Regions from separate parts of the Streptomyces sp. NPDC002403 genome, predicted to be linked through region 2. Evidence: riboswitches for the same ligand, from Rfam matches in the RefSeq annotation. Region 2 holds a riboswitch; the other holds the start of a gene.
What was found. A riboswitch is a leader RNA that binds a small molecule or an ion and turns the genes downstream of it on or off. The one in region 2 is predicted to bind glycine.

Region 1: another riboswitch for glycine. It lies ahead of gcvP (aminomethyl-transferring glycine dehydrogenase); the one in region 2 lies ahead of gcvT (glycine cleavage system aminomethyltransferase GcvT).

The regions. Positions count from the first base shown of each region.
Region 1 is NZ_JBSFBQ010000042.1:8,647-15,958, forward strand. It holds gene ACWCPY_RS32415 (DNA polymerase IV) at 28-1,482, shown strand; gene ACWCPY_RS32420 (PRC-barrel domain-containing protein) at 1,407-1,775, opposite strand; glycine riboswitch at 1,889-1,985, shown strand; gene gcvP (aminomethyl-transferring glycine dehydrogenase) at 2,180-5,065, shown strand; gene ACWCPY_RS32430 (DUF5999 family protein) at 5,153-5,359, opposite strand; gene ACWCPY_RS32435 (hypothetical protein) at 5,674-6,267, opposite strand; gene ACWCPY_RS32440 (glutamate-cysteine ligase family protein) at 6,749-7,312, shown strand, end outside.
Region 2 is NZ_JBSFBQ010000102.1:3,279-10,590, forward strand. It holds gene ACWCPY_RS41865 (enhanced serine sensitivity protein SseB C-terminal domain-containing protein) at 303-1,082, opposite strand; gene ACWCPY_RS41870 (enhanced serine sensitivity protein SseB) at 1,414-2,184, opposite strand; gene ACWCPY_RS41875 (AAA family ATPase) at 2,221-2,916, opposite strand; glycine riboswitch at 3,076-3,173, shown strand; gene gcvT (glycine cleavage system aminomethyltransferase GcvT) at 3,314-4,429, shown strand; gene gcvH (glycine cleavage system protein GcvH) at 4,499-4,876, shown strand; gene glyA (serine hydroxymethyltransferase) at 4,897-6,156, shown strand; gene ACWCPY_RS41895 (L-serine ammonia-lyase) at 6,319-7,312, shown strand, end outside.

The sequences.
Region 1 (7,312 bases), on a different contig from region 2:
CAGTGCCGTAGGGCAGCATCGATCGATGTGAGAGCCGCGCCCACCATCCTGCATCTGGACATGGATGCCTTCTACGCCTCTGCCGAGCAGGCGGCGAAGCCGAGCCTGCGCGGCAAGCCGGTCGTGGTGGGCGGGCTGGGGCCGCGCGGAGTCGTCGCCACCGCGTCGTACGAGGCGCGACGCTTCGGGGTGCACTCGGCGATGCCCATGGCGCAGGCGCGGCGGCTCGCGCCCAACGCGGCGTATCTGGTGCCCCGCTTCCAGCTCTACCGATCGGTGAGCGACCAGGTGATGGAGCTCCTGGCGCAGCTCTCCCCGCTGGTGGAGCCGCTCAGCCTGGACGAGGCCTTCGTCGACCTGGAGGCCGGTGGGACGGCGTACGACGCGGCATCGGCGCTGGTGATCGGTGAGCAGCTGCGTACGGCCATCAGAGCGGTCACCGGGCTCACCGGCTCGGTCGGACTCGCCGGTTCCAAGATGCTGGCCAAGATCGCGTCGGAGGAGGCGAAGCCGAACGGTCTGCTGCTCATCGAACCGGGTACGGAACGCGCCCTGCTCGCCCCCATGCCGGTGCGGATCCTGCCCGGTGTCGGGCCGACGACGGCGGACCATCTGCGCCGTGCCGGGATGACCACGGTCGACGACCTGGTCGAGGCGGGTGAGGACGAGCTCGTACGCCTGCTGGGGAAGGCGCACGGCGGCTCGCTGCACCGGATGGCGTTCGGGTACGACGACCGGCCGGTGGTCGCGGAGCGGGACGCGAAGTCGGTGTCGGTCGAGGACACCTTCGACGCCGACCTGCACGACCGGGTGCGGATCCGCACGGAGGTCGAGCGACTGGCCGACCGGTGCGTCCAGCGGCTGCGGGGCGCGGGGCGGTCCGGGCGGACGGTGGTGCTGAAGGTGCGCCGGTACGACTTCTCGACGCTCACGAGGTCCGAGACGCTCCGTGGGCCCACGGACGACCCCACGGTGGTCCGCGAGGCCGCCGCACGCCTCCTGGAGGCCGTGGACACCACCGGGGGCGTCCGGCTCCTGGGGGTGGGCGTGACGGGGCTCGCCGACTACACGCAGGAGGATCTCTTCGCCCAGGCCGCCGGTGAGCGGGCCGCGACCGAGGAAGCGGTTGAGGCACCGGCCGGGGACGACACGGCCGGGCCGCCGGACGGTTCCGGAGCTCAGGACCAGGAGACCCCCGAGCAGCGCGCTGCCCGGCGGTGGCCCGCCGGGCACGACGTACGCCATGACACATACGGCCACGGCTGGGTGCAGGGCAGCGGCGTCGGCCGGGTGACGGTGCGGTTCGAGGAGCCCGAGTCCGCGCCCGGACGGGTGCGTACGTTCCGGATCGACGACCCGGAGCTCCGGACCGCCGATCCGCTGCCCCTGGTGCGGGACCCGGTGGACTACTCGTCCTGGCCGGCCAGTCTGCCGAAGTCCCTGTCCGGGCCGGCCGGCCCGGACAGGGAGTCCAGGCCGTAGTGCCGGTAGAGCTGGAGTTCCTGTTCCGGCGAGAGATGGCGGCCGACGCCGAAATCGGGCGCGTCCTTGATCAGCGCGCGGTCGAAGGGGATGCGGAGCGAATCCTCCACGAATTCGCTGGGTTCCAGCGGGACGAACGCGTCCCGGCTGAAGAGTCCGGTACGTACGGCAGCCCACTCGGGCACTCCGGTCGCGTCGTCGAGATACACCTCGTCCACGGTCCCGATCTTGGTGCCCTTGCGGTCGAACGCCTTGCGGCCGATCAGGCTGCGCGGATCGATGTCGGTCTGCACGGTCCCTCCCACTGGTCGCGGCTACTCCACAAGCACTACAAAAGGGCAGATCCGAGTGGTTGGCCACTCGAGAAATCAGCCATGAGCCCCGCTGGTAGGCTGGTGATGGCCGCTGACCCCGTGCGGGAGAGTCCTCCGGAGCTGATCCGAAGGCGCCGAAGGAGCAAATCCTCCCCGGAATCTCTCAGGCCCCCGTACCGCACGGACGAGGTCACTCTGGAAAGCAGGACGGGTCACGTGCGGCCGAGTGCCGGTGCGAGTCCCTTCCTCACCGACGGTGAAAGCCGGTACGCCGCAGGGCGCGCCGGTGAAGCTCTCAGGTCGAGATGACAGAGGGGGAGGCCGTTCGGGCACCCGCGCCGTGGTGCCCCTCGCAGGTCGTGACAGACCAGGAGGCCTCCACCATGACCCCCCGTCGCACTCCGCTCTCCCAGCTGGAGCAGGGCATTCCGTTCGAGCAGCGCCATATCGGCCCCGATGCCGAGGCGCAGTCGAAGATGCTCGCTCAGCTCGGTTACGGCTCGCTGGACGAGCTGACCGCGGCCGCGGTGCCCGATGTCATCAAGAGCACGGAGGCACTCGGACTGCCGGCCGCCCGTACCGAGGCCGAGGTGCTGGCCGAGCTGCGCGCGCTCGCGGACCGCAACCAGGTGCTGGCCCCGATGATCGGGCTCGGCTACTACGGCACCTTCACCCCGCCGGTGATCCTGCGCAACGTCATGGAGAACCCCGCCTGGTACACGGCCTACACGCCGTACCAGCCGGAGATCTCGCAGGGCCGCCTGGAGGCGCTGCTCAACTTCCAGACGATGGTCGCCGAGCTGACCGGGCTGCCCACCTCCGGCGCCTCCCTGCTGGACGAGGGCACCGCGGCCGCCGAGGCCATGGCGCTCGCCCGGCGCGTCGGCAAGGTGAAGGGCGGCGTCTTCCTGGTCGATGCCGACGCCCTGCCGCAGACGATCGCGGTCATCGAGACCCGCGCCGAGCCGACCGGTGTCGAGGTCGTCGTCGCCGACCTGTCCGACGGCATCCCGGCAGAGATCGCCGAGCGCGGTGTCTTCGGCGTCCTGGTGCAGTACCCGGGCGCGTCCGGGGAAGTGCGGAACATCGAGCCCGTCATCGAGCAGGCCCACGAGCTGGGCGCGATCGTCACGGTCGCCGCCGACCTGCTGGCCCTGACGCTGCTCGCCTCGCCCGGTGACCTGGGCGCGGACATCGCGGTCGGCACCACGCAGCGCTTCGGTGTACCGATGGGCTTCGGCGGACCGCACGCCGGGTTCATGGCCGTACGCGAGAAGTTCGCCCGCAGCCTTCCGGGCCGCCTCGTCGGTGTCTCCGTCGACGCGGACGGCAACAAGGCCTACCGGCTGGCCCTGCAGACCCGCGAGCAGCACATCCGCCGCGAGAAGGCCACCAGCAACATCTGCACCGCTCAGGTGCTGCTTGCGGTCATGGCCGGCATGTACGCGGTCTACCACGGCCCGGACGGGCTGCGGACGATCGCCGGGCGCACCCACCGCTACGCGACGATCCTGGCCGAGGGCCTGCGTGCCTCCGGCGTCGACGTCGTGACCGGCGCCCACTTCGACACCCTCACCGTGCGCGTCCCGGGCAAGGCCGCCGACGTCGTCGCGGACGCCCGCGAGCGCGGGGTCAACCTGCGGCTCGTCGACGCCGACCTGGTCTCCCTCTCCTGCGACGAGACCACCACGCGTACGCAGATCGCCGCCGTATGGGCCGCCTTCGGCGCCGACGGGGACATCGAGGAACTGGACGCCACCGTCGCCGACGCGCTGCCCGAGGGCCTGCTGCGCTCCGACGAGATCCTCACCCACCCGGTCTTCCACCAGCACCGCTCCGAGACCGCGATGCTGCGCTACCTGCGCAAGCTCGCCGACCGGGACTACGCACTGGACCGCGGCATGATCCCGCTCGGCTCCTGCACCATGAAGCTGAACGCGACCACCGAGATGGAGTCGATCACCTGGCCCGAGTTCGGCGCGCTGCACCCCTTCGCCCCGGCCGACCAGGCGGAGGGCTTCCTCACTCTCATCCGCGAGCTGGAGGAGCGCCTCGCCGAGGTCACCGGGTACGACGCGGTCTCCATCCAGCCGAACGCGGGCTCGCAGGGCGAGTTCGCGGGCCTGCTGGCCGTACGGGCGTACCACCGGGCCAACGGTGACGAGCAGCGCACCGTCTGTCTCATCCCGTCCTCCGCGCACGGCACCAACGCGGCCAGCGCCGTGATGGCGGGCATGAAGGTCGTCGTGGTCAAGACCGCCGACGACGGCGAGGTCGACATAGAGGACCTCCGCGCCAAGATCGAGAAGCACCGCGACGAGCTCGCCGTGCTCATGATCACGTATCCGTCGACGCACGGCGTGTTCGAGGAGCACGTCGCCGACATCTGCGCCGAGGTGCACGACGCCGGCGGTCAGGTGTACGTCGACGGTGCCAACCTCAACGCGCTGGTGGGCCTCGCCAGGCCGGGCCGGTTCGGCGGCGACGTCTCGCACCTGAACCTGCACAAGACCTTCTGCATCCCGCACGGCGGCGGCGGCCCCGGCGTCGGTCCGGTCGGGGTGCGAGCGCACCTCGCGCCGTACCTGCCGAACCACCCGCTCCAGCCCTCCGCGGGCCCCGAGACCGGCGTCGGACCGATCTCGGCCGCACCGTGGGGCTCGGCCGGCATCCTCCCCATCTCCTGGGCGTACGTACGCCTGATGGGCGGGGAGGGCCTGAAGCGCGCGACGCAGGTCGCCGTCCTCGCGGCGAACTACATCGCCAAGCGTCTGGAACCGCACTACCCGATCCTGTACAACGGCCCGGCCGGTCTGGTCGCGCACGAGTGCATCGTGGACCTGCGGCCGATCTCCAAGGCGACGGGCGTCAGCGTCGACGACATCGCCAAGCGGCTGATCGACTACGGCTTCCACTCGCCGACCATGTCGTTCCCGGTCGCCGGGACGCTGATGATCGAGCCGACCGAGAGCGAGAACCTCGCGGAGCTCGACCGGTTCTGCGACACGATGATCGCCATTCGCGGCGAGGTCGAGAAGGTGGCCTCCGGCGAGTGGAGCGCGGACGACAACCCGCTGCACAACGCTCCGCACACCGCGGCGATGCTGGGCGGGGAGTGGAAGCACGGGTACAGCCGCGAGGAGGCGGTCTTCCCGGCCGGGGTCTCGGCCGCCGACAAGTACTGGCCGCCGGTGCGCCGGATCGACGGCGCCTTCGGCGACCGCAACCTCGTCTGCTCCTGCCCGCCGCTGGACGAGTACGACAACTGAGCGATGAGCGTGACCGTGTGACGCGGACATGCGTCGGGGCCGGTTCGGACAATGCTCCGGGCCGGCCCCAGCTCGTACCGCCCGCGGTCAGGCGGCCCTCATCACCCGGTCGGTCCCCAGGGGCCGGTGCGGAGCGATGATCTGACCGTCCGGGAGCAGCTCACCGGTGTCCTCGAAGAGCAGGACTCCGTTGCACAGCAGGCTCCAGCCCTGTTCCGGGTGGTGTGCCGTCAGGCGGGCGGCCTCCCGGTCGGCTGAGTCGGCGGTCGGGCATGGTGGCTGGTGCTGGCACATGGCTGGGTTCTTTCGCTGCGTTGTAGTGAATGTCCTGCGGCTGGATGAGGTGTTCATGGCCGCCCCCCGTATCGATCGGTCCGGTCCCAGTGTTGCCCCACGGGCGTCAATCCGCAGGGATTTCGCAGCAGCACTTCTCCTTACCCGGAGGACGCGTCACCCGCGCGGACGGTTCACCGCAATTGCACTGTCCCTTCGGGTGGTTCGGGGTGGTCAGTACGGGCTAGTCCGGACGGGCACGGAGTGCGCCCCCAGCACTGTGCCCCGCGACCGGGTACGGTGGCGGGGCACAGGGCAGGTGCGGGGTCCGGGTCTCAGGCCGGTGATCCGAGCAGGGGGCCGGGGCCGGGGGTGATGCGCAGCGTCATCACGCGGAGCAGATCGGCGACCCGGTGCGGGCGGTGTGCCGCGATACCCGGTGGGGCGGGAGCCAGCGGAACCAGAAGATCGGCGGGGGCGAGCGCCCCGCCGGAGGCGTCGGCCTCGATGTCGCCGTGCAGCCACAGCGCCAGCATGTAGAGCTCCGGGATGGACAGCAGCCGCGGCTGGTAGGGCGCCGTCACCGTCTCGGCCTGGCGCAGGGCGAGTTCGGTCGAGGCGATGTACGGGCCCTCGAAGAAGTGCGAGAAGGCCCAGCCGTCCGGAGTGAGCATGGTGTCCGCCGCGGCGACGGCCTGTTCCGGGGTGTGGATCAGAAACCGCCACCCGGCGAGCCGGGTGGCGGGAGCGAGTCCGTTCGGACCGATCCGCTCCAGTACATGGACGGGGAGCGGGAGTTCAGGACTCAGTGGCCCCTGGGCGGACCGGAGGGCGGGTGTGCGGGCTTCACGGACCGCGGTGGGTGAACCGAGTGCCGTGAGAACGCTGCGCAGAGCGGGCACGGGAGCCGGAGGAACATGCAGCGGCATAGTGGGTCGCCTCTCACTTCGGAGACACGGTGGTGCGTGGGCGGGTGCAGACGGCGCTGTCGGCATGCGGGGCCAGAGGAGGCCGGTGACTGGGCCGGTGCGTCAACTCTCTGCCTCGTCCGCGGAGTTTATACGACACGTGTTCACGCGGTGATTCCACTAGCCGTCGCAGGCATTGCCGACAAGGCGGTATCAAGACTTTATTATGCGGAGAATCTACTGATTCTGTGTCAGCGGCGCAGCCACCGCCAGGGATTTTTCCCCGGGCGCGGACGGCCGAAACGCGTCGGCGTTTTCACCGGCGCCCGGCGGGGAAACCGTGGGCTGCATCATGCCCATGGAATGTGCCCCGGGCTTCTCTCTCAGATTACTGGGCCCGCCGGGTTCTTGTGGGCGTTATGGATCACCTCGCCTGGGCATTATCGATCGTGACGCGAGCGGTCTGGGCCGCGGGCCGCCCACTTGAGGGAGGGACGCTCCGATGGGGGAGAAGGTCGTGGCGGGCGCCTTTGACCTGTCCGATCGACAGGGGTACCGGAAGAAGCTCCACCAGTGCCTGGAGGGGCTGGAGAGGCTTCTTGTGGAGCGGAGGTTCGACCGGCCGCGCAACCTCATGGGCGTGGAGATCGAGCTGAATCTCGCGGGTGCCGACGGCATGCCGAGGATGATGAATGGGGAGGTCCTCCCACGCATCGCGAGCCGTGATTTCCAGACCGAACTCGGGATGTTCAATTTGGAAGTGAACATAGTCCCGCACCGCCTGGGCGGGCGTGTTTTCGATCAGCTGGCCGAGGAGCTCAGGGCCGGGCTCGGATATGCCCACCGGAAGGCGGGCGAGGTCGATGCCGGGATCATGATGATCGGTATTCTGCCCACTCTGCGCCACGAGGACCTCGTCCTGGCGAACCTCTCGGACGTGGACCGCTACACACTGCTGAACGATCAAATGGTGGCCGCGCGGGGCGAGGATTTCTCCCTCGATATCCAAGGCGTGGAACGACTGGTCTCCACTTCCGCCTCGATCACCCCCGAGGCCGCCTGCACC
Region 2 (7,312 bases):
GGGTGTTCCGTTATCCGGACGGATGTGAACGCCCCCCGAACACAGGTCAGTTGAGGCGGAAGAGGGACAGGAGCACAGATTCGCGACGCTTTCCCCACCAGATGTGTCCAGCCCGGAAATCTCGGACATGGACGGCGGGTTGAGGCAGCGGGCGGATGAACATGCGGGCACATGCGGGGAGTTGGTGTCTTACGGTCGCGTTACGGGAATCCGGCACGTATACGCGCATTCCGGACCACGGGGCCGGGACCTCGCGACCCCGGCATGATCCGGACGAAAGGCCCCGGCGGGCCCCGGAAAGGTCAGTACGCGCCCTGCGGCGGGTAGCCGTAGCCCGCGGCGGGGGCCACCGGGGCGTGCGCCTCGCGGTCGTAGAACGGGCGGGCGTTGGCGCGCAGCCACATCGCGACCGGGTCGTACTCGTCGGACATCGCGACGGTGGAGACGGGCAGCCCGTCCGGGACGGCGGAGATCGACTGCTGCATCATCGCGCGCGCCGCGTCCACCGAGGGCGGGCTCGTGTCGTAGAGGTCGAGGCCGATGGCGAGGTAGGGGACCCCGAGCGCGGGCTGCACCCAGGCGCGGCGCAGCGAGCGGATCGCGGGGGTGTGGTGGGCGTTCTGTGCGAGCAGGGCGTAGAACTGCGGGATCTCGATGGCCGGCTCGGTGAGCCGGAGCGGGCCCGCGGGCATCCGGTCGAGCCCGGTGGCGATCCGGCGCAGATCCAGCCAGGGGATGCCCACGCCGCCGCCCGGGGCGTGCGGGTTGAGCCAGATCCCCCAGCGGTCGGGGAAGAGGGCGCGGGCGATGTCCAGGCCGCCGACCAGTTCGTGGGCGCGGTTCCAGCCGCTGGCGGAGAGCTCCTGGGCGGAGGTCACACAGGGGGCGTAGCCGAGGCCGTCGACCTCCATGTTCCCGTACTGGGCGTCGGGCGAGCCCGCCTGGCCGTGCCAGAGGAGCATCCAGATCCGGCCGTTCGCGAGGGCCGTCAGCAGTGCCTCGTACGCGTCGTAGCGCCCGGGCGTCACTTGGCGCAGCATGTGCTCGACCTGCCCGGCCGCCGCGGTGCCTGACGCACTCACCTGGTCCCGCCCCTCTTCGATCCACTGTGTCGGCCGGCCGCTCCCGGGCACACGGGTGCGGCATGATGCCGAGGCACCAGCCATCAAACCAGCTTATGCGCCGGTCCTGACACCGACTTGACGCCATGGGTCGAAGCGGTGTCCCGCACCGGTGACCGCCGCGCCGGGGCCGGGGTCTTTCGTTTGGATCGGGCCGGATCGGGGAGCGGGACCCGGTGCGTGCGCTCGCAAGGCGGAGGAGGGAGTCGGGGCGGAGCCCCGGCGACTGACGACAACGCGGCGAGTGCGCGTGCCGGGCCCCGCGAGCCCGGCATGATCCAAACGAAAGACCCTACTGGCCCGCCCGCTGGTAGAACGGCTGGACCTTGTCCCGCATCCAGTCGCCGACCGGGTCCTGTGCCACGTCGAGCAGGATGAGATTGACCGGCCAGGGCACCTCGGCCCGCCCCAGAGCACGGCCGAGGGCGTCCATCGGGGCATTGCGTCCCGCGCCCTCCCAGGTGGAGAACTCGACGCCGACGAAGAGGACGGGGTCGCCGCCCTCGATGCTGGCCAGCGCCCGCCGGGCGGAGAGCACGACACCGCTCTCCTCGAACTCGCCGGCCGCCGCGGCGAGGAAGTCGACGGGCTCCTCCTTCCAGTCCGGTTCGTACAGCCGGACCCTGCCGCCGCCGTCCGGGCCGTCCAGCGGGGTGCGTCCGGCCCGGCAGAGTTCGGCCACGGCGGGGGGCGGCATCGGTATCCCGACCGCGCCGCCGGGGTTCACGGCGATGCCGAGCTGCGGGGGCAGGCCGCGGGCGAAGTCACGGGCGGGCGCGACGGTGAAGGACATCCGGGTGCCGACGCAGGCGAGGAACTGCTGCTCGGAGCTGAACACGGGGACGTACGCGACGCCCTCGATCTCCAGCGTCGGCAGGTCCAGGTCCGCCGAGTCGGGTCCGCCGCCGTTGGGCAGGGGCACCCAGACCTGGCTGCGCCCGAGCACCTCGACGAGCCGTCCGCCCGCTTCCGGGACGCCCACCGAGGCCATCAGTACCTCTTCGAGCTCATTGGCCGGCCATCCGCCCTGCGGATCGGACCGGACCTGTGCCGGGATGTCCACTGCTCCCCCTTCTCGCCCACGCTTTCCGGCAGAAGATTAACGCCCGGCCCCGGGCCCCCCGTCCGTGAAGGTGATCCGGCCGACCCGTCCCGCCGCCGCCCGGTCCAGCAGCACCGCCGAAGCGCACCCGGGCGGCAGCAGGCCCGCCTCGGCCGCCCTCAGCAGCCTGCCCACCGCTCTGCGGTGCCGGGCGAAGGCGTATCCCGATACGCCGCGTCCGCGCTCGCGCTGGCCCTCCCTGGCGGTCTGCGGCGTGACGTCGAGCAGGACGAGATGCAGGCCCCGGCCCCGGCGCCGGGCGTCACGGGCCAGCCAGCCGCGCACCCACGACTGCGTCCCGCAGTCGTGGACGACGACGGACGCCCCGGAGCGCAGCACCCGCCACAGCCCCCAGTAGTGGGCGGCGCGGACGAGCGGGCGGTAGAGGGCGTACGGGAGTAAGCGGGGCATGCTCCGCGCCCAGCGGTCCCGGGTGTCCTGGGAGTCGACGGCGTGCGCCGTCGTCACCGTCCGCCGGATGAGCGTCGACTTTCCGCTGCCGGGCAGCCCGGAGACCACCACCACGTCGCCCGGGGCGAAGCGCAGGCCGCTCGGGCTGCGCCCGGACCGCTCCCGCAGATCCCGCACCACGGGCGCGTGTGCGCCGGACGCCGCCCGCGCCGGGACCCCTGGTTGTGCGGGCATCGCGCCGTGCGCGACCCCCGCCGTCGTCGCGTACCGCTGCAACGTCATCGCCCTCCCCCTGTCGGCTCACCCCACGTATGCCCCTGAAGTGTAAAGAAAAGGTAATGCGGCACAACTGTCCACGCCGCTGATTTCCCACGGGGGACCGGGGCCCCACTCCGGCGCGATGCGTGCGATGATGACCCGGCCAACTGCATAAAGGCCGCTTGAATCCGCGCGGGAGAGTTCCGGTCACTTCGTGTGCCGGGCGCCGAAGGAGCAAGTTCCTCCCTTGAATCTCTCAGGCCCCGTACCGCGTGGATGAGGCAGATCTGAAAAGCGGGCCGCTTCGCGGCTCCACCCAAGGTGCAAGCCGAACCCTTCAGGGGCTCTCGGCGAACCTCTCAGGTTCCGATGACAGATGGGGAGGGATCGTCCTCGTCGTCATGCCCCGGGAGTCATATCCATGAGCACCGCCCCACGCCTCACCGCCCTCGATGCCCTGCACCGTTCGCTGGGCGCGACCATGACCGACTTCGCGGGCTGGGACATGCCCCTGCGGTACGCCAGCGAGCGCGACGAGCACAACGCGGTGCGCACCCGGGCCGGTCTCTTCGACCTGTCGCACATGGGCGAGATCACCGTCACCGGCCCCGCGGCCGCGGCCTTCCTGAACTTCGCGCTGGTCGGCAACATCGGCACGGTCGCCGTGGGCCGCGCCCGCTACACGATGATCTGCGCCGAGGACGGCGGCATCCTGGACGACCTGATCGTCTACCGGCTGGGCGAGACCGAGTACATGGTGGTCGCCAACGCCGGCAACGCCCAGATCGTGCTGGACGCGCTGACGGCGCGGGCCGAGGGCTTCGACACCGAGGTGCGCGACGACCGCGACGCGTACGCGCTGCTCGCCGTCCAGGGCCCCGAGTCCCCCGCGATCCTGGCCGCCGTCACCGATGCCGACCTGGACGGCCTGAAGTACTACGCCGGCCTGCCCGGCACCGTCGCCGGCGTCCCCGCGCTGATCGCCCGTACCGGCTACACCGGCGAGGACGGCTTCGAGCTGTTCGTCGCCCCCGTCCACGCCGAGCAGCTCTGGAAGGCGCTGACCGAGGCGGGCGCCTCCCGGGGCCTGATCCCGTGCGGGCTCTCCTGCCGCGACACGCTGCGCCTGGAGGCGGGCATGCCGCTGTACGGGCACGAGCTGACCACGGCACTGACGCCGTTCGACGCCGGTCTCGGCCGGGTCGTGAAGTTCGAGAAGGAGGGCGACTTCGTCGGCCGCAAGGCCCTTGAGGCCGCCGCCGGACGCGCCGAGACCGCGCCGCCGCGCAAGCTCGTCGGGCTCGTCGCCGAAGGCCGCCGGGTGCCGCGCGCCGGCTTCCCGGTCGTCGCCGCCGGTGAGGTCATCGGCGAGGTCACCTCGGGCGCCCCCTCGCCCACCCTGGGCAAGCCGATCGCCATGGCGTACGTCGACGCCGCGCACGCCACGCCCGGTACCGAGGGCGTCGGAGTGGACATCCGGGGCAGCCACGAGCCGTACGAGGTCGTGGCGCTGCCGTTCTACAAGCGCCAGAAGTGACGCAGTCGCGTCTCACACCGTAAGACCACCGTTCATCAGCACTCCCCCGCGTACAGGAGAATTCAGGTCATGAGCAACCCCCAGCAGCTGCGTTACAGCAAGGAGCACGAGTGGCTGTCGGCCGTCGAGGACGGTGTGGCCACGATCGGTATCACCGAGCACGCGGCCAACGCCCTCGGCGACGTCGTCTACGTCCAGCTCCCCGAGGTCGGTGAGACGGTGACCGCGGGCGAGACCTGTGGCGAGCTGGAGTCGACCAAGTCGGTGAGCGACCTGTACTCCCCGGTGACCGGCGAGGTCACCGAGGCGAACCAGGACGTCGTGGACGACCCGTCGCTGGTGAACTCCGCTCCCTTCGAAGGCGGCTGGCTGTTCAAGGTACGCGTCGCGGAGGAGCCGGAGGACCTGCTCTCCGCCGACGAGTACACCGAGTTCTCCGGCAACTAAAGACCCCAAGGGACCACCTGATGTCGCTTCTCAACTCCTCCCTCCATGAGCTGGACCCGGATGTCGCCGCCGCTGTCGACGCCGAGCTCCACCGTCAGCAGTCCACCCTCGAGATGATCGCCTCGGAGAACTTCGCTCCGGTCGCGGTCATGGAGGCCCAGGGCTCCGTCCTCACCAACAAGTACGCCGAGGGCTACCCCGGCCGCCGCTACTACGGCGGCTGCGAGCACGTCGACGTCGTCGAGCAGATCGCCATCGACCGCATCAAGGCGCTGTTCGGCGCCGAGGCCGCGAACGTCCAGCCGCACTCCGGTGCGCAGGCCAACGCCGCCGCGATGTTCGCGCTGCTCAAGCCGGGCGACACGATCATGGGCCTGAACCTGGCCCACGGCGGTCACCTGACCCACGGCATGAAGATCAACTTCTCCGGCAAGCTCTACAACGTGGTCCCCTACCACGTCGACGAGACCGGCGTCGTGGACATGGCCGAGGTCGAGCGTCTGGCCAAGGAGTCCAAGCCGAAGCTGATCGTCGCCGGCTGGTCCGCGTACCCGCGCCAGCTGGACTTCGCCGCCTTCCGCCGCATCGCGGACGAGGTCGGCGCGTACCTGATGGTCGACATGGCGCACTTCGCGGGCCTGGTGGCCGCGGGTCTGCACCCCAACCCGGTGCCGCACGCCCATGTCGTCACGACCACCACGCACAAGACCCTCGGCGGTCCGCGCGGTGGCGTCATCCTGTCGACGCAGGAGCTCGCCAAGAAGATCAACTCCGCGGTCTTCCCGGGCCAGCAGGGCGGCCCGCTGGAGCACGTGATCGCGGCCAAGGCGGTCTCGTTCAAGGTCGCGGCGACCGAGGAGTTCAAGGAGCGCCAGCAGCGCACCCTGGACGGCGCCCGCATCCTCGCCGAGCGCCTGGTCCAGCCGGACGTCACCGAGGTCGGTGTCTCCGTGCTGTCCGGCGGTACGGACGTCCACCTGGTCCTCGTCGACCTGCGCAACTCCGAGCTGGACGGCCAGCAGGCCGAGGACCGGCTGCACGAGCTGGGCATCACGGTCAACCGGAACGCCATCCCGAACGACCCTCGGCCGCCGATGGTCACCTCGGGTCTGCGCATCGGTACGCCGGCCCTGGCGACCCGCGGTTTCCAGGCCGAGGACTTCACCGAGGTCGCGGAGATCATCGCCGCCGCGCTCAAGCCGTCCTACGACGCGGACGCCCTGAAGGCCCGTGTCGTCGCGCTGGCCGAGAAATTCCCGCTGTACCCCGGCCTGAAGTAGTCCGGACAGGTTCTGGCAACACGTTGGGGCGGGGCACCGCGCACACTGAACAGTGAGCGCGGTGCCCCGTCCCATGCCCCACGCTCTTCGGGCCGCCCCGGCCCGGCCCGTACCGCACCACCCGGCAGACGACGATGTCTACCAACCCCTGAGGAGTCACCCGTGGCCATCTCGGTCTTCGACCTGTTCTCGATCGGCATCGGCCCGTCCAGCTCCCATACGGTCGGCCCGATGCGCGCCGCCCGTATGTTCGCGCGTCGGCTGAAGAACGAGGGCCTGATCGCCCACACCGCCTCGATACGCGCCGAGCTGTACGGCTCGCTCGGCGCGACCGGTCACGGCCACGGCACCCCCAAGGCCGTCCTGCTCGGCCTGGAGGGCGAGTCGCCGCGCACCGTCGACGTGGAGTCCGCCGACGAGCGGGTGGAACAGATCCGCGCCACGGGCCGGATCAACCTCCTCGGCATGCACGAGATCGACTTCGACGCCGACGAGCAGCTGATCCTGCACCGCCGCAAGGCTCTCCCGTACCACGCGAACGGCATGACGGTCCTCGCCTTCGACCGCGAGGGCGACCTGCTCCTGGAGAAGACCTACTACTCGGTCGGCGGCGGCTTCGTCGTCGACGAGGACGCGGTGGGCGAGGACCGGATCGTGCTCGACGACACCGTGCTGAAGCACCCCTTCCGCACCGGCGACGAGCTGCTGCGGCTCTCCCGGGACACCGGCCTGTCCATCTCCTCGCTGATGCTGGAGAACGAGCGGGCCTGGCGCACCGAGGACGAGATCCGCTCGGGCCTGCTGGACATCTGGCGGGTCATGCAGGCCTGCGTCTCGCGCGGCATGTCCCGCGAGGGCATCCTGCCCGGCGGCCTCAGGGTCCGCCGCCGCGCCGCGACCACCGCCCGCCAGCTGCGCGCCGAGGGTGACCCGCAGGCCCACGCGATGGAGTGGATCACCCTCTACGCGATGGCGGTCAACGAGGAGAACGCGGCGGGCGGCCGGGTCGTCACCGCGCCCACCAACGGCGCCGCGGGCATCATCCCGGCGGTGCTGCACTACTACATGAACTTCGCGGCCGGCGGGGCCACCGAGGCGGAGAAGGAGGACGGCGTCGTCCGCTTCCTCCTCGCGGCCGGGGCCATCGGCATGCTCT